DNA from 2 places in the Paenibacillus sp. CB74 genome. Region 1 is predicted to be linked to the other one. Evidence: predicted binding sites of a transcription regulator. Region 1 holds the regulator's gene; the other holds the start of a gene.
The links. The regulator LexA, encoded in region 1, represses DNA repair genes until DNA is damaged. The targets are predictions, from matches to a motif close to CGAACATATGTTCG.
Positions count from the first base shown of each region.

Region 1 (3,148 bases):
CCAAAAATACAAAGTCATATTAACTTTGCCATGATAAAGGCTGCTTGTCAAGCTGACACGCGTTAACTCTCATTGATGTGCATTTATTCTGCGAATTGCGGTAGAGTTAGTACTTGTCCCACTTGGATCGAAGTCGCTTGAAGTTGATTCACTTTCTTAATTGCTTCTATATATATACGTGTATCCATATTAGTCGGTTTATGTTCCAAAGAAATACTCCATAATGTTTCCCCTTGTGAAACGGCTATCTTTCCTCCAGGCAGAACATCATTCTCATTGCCAGCAAATACCGTTAATACAGTGCTACATCCAATAAATATAATCAAAGAAGTGATGGCTACCTTTAATATCCATGAAGAAATCTTGAAACGCGCTAAAACCTTCTTGTAGTTCCCTATGTTAGACTTCACCAGTTCCGAATTCATCGGTTCATAAATACTTTGATAAGTTGAATATCTCATTAAATACCCGCCTCCAAACGTTTGTTCCTATCTGTTGAAATCAATATAACACGAACACTTGTTTTGTTCAATAGATTTTTAGAACAATTGTTCGCTTGTTTTTTGAAGGAGAAATATCTTAATTCAAACCCTTCTGCGAAGCATTTGCAGTATTCTGCTCTGACTTTTGGATAAATTCGGTTCTATAAGTTAAAAAACACTGATTATATGCCATTTTATTTAGAACTTATGTTTGTACGAACGGAGGTTCTATGTTATAATTTTCCCAAACGTTACTAAAATGGGGTTGATACGGTATGTCGAAGATATCCAGCAGGCAGCAGGCAATTCTGGAATTTATACGAAATGAAGTCCGGTTGAAGGGGTATCCTCCTTCCGTACGGGAAATTGGTGAAGCTGTTGGACTGGCTTCCAGCTCAACAGTACATGGACATTTGGATCGCCTGGAGAAAAAAGGTTTGATCCGACGCGACCCTACCAAGCCAAGAGCCATTGAGCTTTTGAGCCAGGAAGAATCTGAGCATTCTCATCAATTTGCTCATAGCGTTGCACGTATTCCTGTCGTTGGTAAGGTTACAGCCGGGGTTCCAATTACTGCAACCGAGAACATTGAAGACTACTTCCCTCTTCCTACACATTATGTAGGTGAACAGAAAGTGTTTATGCTTTCGGTAGTCGGAGATAGTATGGTGGAAGCAGGAATCGTTAACGGAGATTACGTTATTGTCCGTCAACAGCAAACTGCTGATAACGGTGATATCGTAGTGGCAATGACTGAAGACGATGAAGCTACAGTGAAAACGTTCTATAAAGAGAAAGATCATATTCGCCTTCAACCGGAGAATGCGACTTTCGAGCCTTTACGTTTGAAACACGTTAGTATTCTGGGTAAAGTCATTGGCCTTTTCCGAGATATTCATTAATATCTAACCTGAGTAACAAAACTAGATGCAATACACTGAAATACAAAAAGAGGTTGCCCTGATGAACAGGCCAACCTCTTTTTATGTTTATATTGTTTTATCGGATAATTATTCGCTGCGTTTCAGAACACTCTTGTGATGCGAGAACACATCAAAGCTCTGTTGTCCGTGATATGAGCCCATACCACTCTCTCCTACACCACCAAACGGAAGATAATGCGAAGTCATATGAGAAAGCGTGTCATTAATACATCCCCCACCGAAGGAAACTTGATTCAGCACCTGATCCTGTAGTTGCTCATCCTGTGTGAAGAGATATAGTGCCAATGGTTTTGGCCGGCGAACAATCTCATCCAGCACGGGATTCAGGTCGCTGTACCTAAATACGGGAAGAATCGGACCAAAGATCTCTTCTTGCATGACAGGTGAATCCCAGTTCACATCTCCAAGTACAGTCGGCTCAATCAGCAACTGCTCACGCACAGACCGTCCACCTATCAGCGTTTTGCCATCTGTAAGAAATTTCGACAACCGATCAAAGTTACGCGCGTTGACAATATGTGGGAAATCAGCATTCTGTAACACATCATCCCCAAATTTATCTTTGACCTCTGCGCCAATCAGATTAATTAATTCGTCATGAACTTGTTCATGCACAAGCAAGTAATCCGGAGCAACACATGTTTGCCCTGCATTCAGGAACTTACCACGAACAATACGCTGAGCCACCAGCTTCAGATCTGCGTCACTATGGACAATAGCAGGACTCTTACCACCTAATTCAAGAGTTACAGGAGTCAGGTGCTCCGCAGCTGCCTTCATAACAATGCGACCAACACCCGTACTGCCTGTGAAGAAAATATAATCAAACTTCTCTTTCAACAATGCTGTGCTGGCTTCGACTTCCCCTTCCATAACGGCAATATACTCCTGAGGGAAGATCTCCTGAATAAGATCATACGTCAGACGAGATACGGCTGGTGTTAATTCAGAAGGCTTGATAACTGCACAGTTACCGGCTGCAATTGCTCCAATCAGTGGACCAAACGCCAGTTGGAAAGGATAGTTCCAAGGTGCGATAATAAGAGCCACTCCGTATGGTTCAGGGTAAATGGTGCTCACCCCATCCGGCATAGCTGAATTGGTTGGGACTTGTTTTGGCGCAGCCCATTCCTCCAGATGTTCTAATGCAAAATCCAATTCACCCAGAACAATGCGAATCTCGGAACCGTAAGCTTCGGCCTCGGATTTGTTCAGATCCGCCCGAAGTGCATCTTGAATCCGTTGCTGATACTTTTCGATTCCTTTTCTAAGCTGTTGAAGTGCATTAATCCGATACTCGATATTTTTAGTTTGTCCTGTATAAAAAAATGTACGTTGTTCTGTCACCAATTGTTTTGCCTGATCCATATTAACATCTCCAATTAATTATTTAAAATTAAATTGCTCGAAATTCAATTAAAGTATACCTCTTCTATATGAAACTATCAACATAATATTGAAACATTAATTTGAAAATTTCTGAAATTTGGCAGGCCTTTTCAAGATATTAAGAAAGCTACCCTTTTTTTAATGTAAGTGTCCATTGACTATAGCGAATTATTGGGTATTATTAGAATTCATCTTTATTTCTCCAGAAGATTATATGTACTGAGATCTAAAGAGATGGATGTAGCCTTGTAGATCTGACGCAATGTCAACATAGAGATCATATGTCCTAATTGCCGATAACTCTGCGGACGTGGAGAAGTAATTTCTCTAATT
Region 1 is NZ_CM146009.1:1,287,065-1,290,212, reverse strand. Features, by position in the region: gene ACX9NY_RS05920 (LysM peptidoglycan-binding domain-containing protein) at 84-461, opposite strand; gene lexA (transcriptional repressor LexA) at 758-1,384, shown strand; gene ACX9NY_RS05910 (aldehyde dehydrogenase) at 1,493-2,794, opposite strand.

Region 2 (3,148 bases), 1.5 Mb from region 1:
GCTGAAGACGGTAGTGCAGATTGTGGCAATTGTGTTGTTGCTGTTGAACAATTTCCCGTTCTCATACACGGGTATTCACGTCGATATTATCGCAGTATGGGCAGCAGCGCTTATTACCATCTGGTCGGGTATCGATTACTTTATCAAAAACAAAAACCTGCTTCATTTAACAAAAGCATAATAGTTGGTTCTAAAAATGGGTAATCATGAAGGAAGCATTGGGTCAGGGGCAATAGGAAATTATCCTATTGCCCTTTGATCACTCACCACATGTACAGGAGGATGCTCAATGAAGGCAGAAATCATTGCAGTTGGCACAGAGCTACTGCTTGGACAAATCGTCAATACCAATGCCAGATACCTATCCCGTGAATTGGCTGCGATGGGGATCGATGTATATTTCCAAACGGTGGTTGGGGATAACCTGAACCGACTTAGTGAAGCTATTCGCATTGCACAGGGCCGTGCTGACGTTATTTTATTTTCCGGTGGCATCGGACCCACTCAAGATGATCTGACCAAGGATGCGCTCGCAGCTGTTCTTAACCGAAAACTGCATACGGATCGAATGGCGATGGATAAAATTGAGAGCTTTTTCAGAGATCGTAATGTGGACATGACAGAGAATAACCGACGTCAGGCAATTGTTATTGAGGGTGGGACACCTCTGGCCAATGAAACGGGTCTTGCGGCAGGAAATGCGATTTCTGATAATGATAAACATTATGTTGTGATGCCTGGACCACCCAAAGAGCTAATTCCAATGTTCGAACAGGAAGTCAAGCCTTGGCTGTTCCAGCATGTGCTTACAGAAGAAATGCCGATCTATTCCCGAATGCTCAAATTCGCAGGTATCGGTGAATCTGCTCTGGAGGATCGACTGCTGGATCTGATTGACGCGCAGACAGACCCTACAATTGCTCCTTACGCGAGCGAAGGCGAAGTTACGGTACGTGTCTCCACTAAGGCTGCGAGTGAAGGAGAGGCGAAGCTGAAGCTGGATGCGATGGAGGTTCAGATTCGGGAGCGTTTGACAGAACATCTCTACGCGAATGAGGATGTGCCTATAGAGTACACAATTGTAACCATGATGTCTGACATGGGGCTGACGCTTAGCGCTGCTGAGAGCTGTACAGGAGGTCTTGTCATGCAAAGTTTGACTTCTGTACCGGGAAGTGCCTCAATGCTCAAAGGTGGAATCGTATGTTACTCCAATGAGATTAAGGAAAAGCTGCTGAATGTGCCTCATGATTATCTGGAAGGTGAAGATGCACCTGGAGCGGTAAGTCCTGAGGTTGCAAAAGTGCTTGCTGAGCAGATTCGCATGATTGGCGATGCTGATTTTGGCTTGGCTGTTACCGGTGTAGCTGGACCGGGATATTCGGAACGCAAGCCACCCGGACTTGTCTTCATCGCTCTGGCTGAACGTGGAAAAGAGACGGAAATTCATGAGCTGCGTATTAATGGTAATCGCGAGACTGTCCGCATTCGTTCAGCCAAAGCGATTCTCTATCGCCTATGGCAAAAACTTGTGGCGATGGATTGATTAGTTAATAGCTTCGATTGCATTTGAAGCTCTAAAGAAGTATAATTAAGGAAGACGGAAGAACCGCAGAATTAGGCTTTACAGCCTTGTTTACGGTTCTTTTTTCTGTTTAATGGAAAGTTTCTTTGAGGAAGAGGCGCCTCGGCCTTTACAAAAAAAAACGAATGTATGTTCGAAAAAAAGCTTGGCAAACGTGTTAAAACAAGGTATCATTATCTTATAAACAGTAAAGGGTGTGAGCTTATTGTCAGACCGTCGTGCCGCGCTTGATATGGCGCTCCGTCAAATAGAGAAGCAATTTGGTAAAGGATCCATCATGAAACTGGGTGAGTCCACTCATATGAATGTGGAAATTATTCCCAGTGGTTCCTTGGCTTTGGATATTGCATTAGGAACAGGCGGCTTGCCTAAAGGCCGTATTGTTGAAATATATGGACCTGAATCTTCAGGTAAAACAACTGTCGCATTGCATGCGATTGCTGAAGTACAACGTGTTGGTGGACAAGCAGCCTTTATCGATGCTGAGCATGCTCTTGATCCTCAATATGCAAGTAAATTGGGCGTTAACATTGACGAATTGCTTCTATCTCAGCCAGATACGGGTGAGCAAGGGCTGGAAATTGCAGAAGCTCTTGTACGCAGTGGTGCAGTAGATATCGTCGTTATTGACTCTGTAGCTGCATTGGTTCCAAAAGCAGAGATTGAAGGCGAAATGGGTGATTCACACGTTGGTTTGCAAGCGCGTTTGATGTCTCAGGCGTTGCGTAAATTGTCTGGTGCAATCAGCAAATCCAAAACAATCGCAATCTTCATCAACCAGCTTCGTGAGAAAGTCGGCGTTATGTTTGGTAACCCGGAAACAACACCTGGGGGTCGTGCTCTGAAGTTTTATTCTACGGTACGTCTGGATGTACGTCGTATTGAGAGTATCAAATCAGGCAATGACATGATTGGTAACCGTACTCGTATTAAAGTTGTGAAAAACAAAGTGGCACCTCCGTTTAAACAAGCGGAAGTGGATATCATGTATGGTGAGGGTATTTCGAGAGAAGGCAGTATCATTGATATTGGTACTGAGCTGGACATCGTTAATAAAAGTGGTGCTTGGTACTCTTACGAAGGTGAGCGTTTAGGACAAGGCCGTGAGAACGCGAAGCAGTTCATGAAAGAGCATAAAGATATTGCTGAAATCATTGAACAAAAAATTCGGGTAGCTAGTAACTTGACTACCGCAGTTCCTGCGCCAACAAGTGAAGAGCAACAAAAAGAAGCAGAAGAAGAACAAGAATTGTTTGAAATCAACGAGTAATCTCTCAAAGCCTCCCTTACTGGGAGGCCCTGAGGGTGTTTCCCACTGGGCTCCATAAACTTATCTGATTGAGCTTGGATCAATCTGGATAAGTTGATTGTAGTGGGACTGCTCTTGCTGTCCAACAGCCCCTGTCCCAGTGGACAGGGGCTGTTGGCACGCTACTGTGTAGATAAAGGCCGGGCTGAGTTCCCGGCCTTTTGTATTAGCATTCTTTATGTGAAGATGTGCTTGACGTAGTCAGAATAAAAATGATGTGAAAGGGGAGACCTGAATGGATCAACATGACGAGG
Region 2 is NZ_CM146009.1:2,751,252-2,754,399, reverse strand. Features, by position in the region: gene pgsA (CDP-diacylglycerol--glycerol-3-phosphate 3-phosphatidyltransferase) at 1-181, shown strand, start outside; gene ACX9NY_RS12115 (competence/damage-inducible protein A) at 290-1,546, shown strand; gene recA (recombinase RecA) at 1,791-2,855, shown strand; gene ACX9NY_RS12105 (regulatory protein RecX) at 3,130-3,148, shown strand, end outside.
Region 2: the regulator LexA is predicted to act here: its motif matches at 1,708-1,721, upstream of recA (recombinase RecA).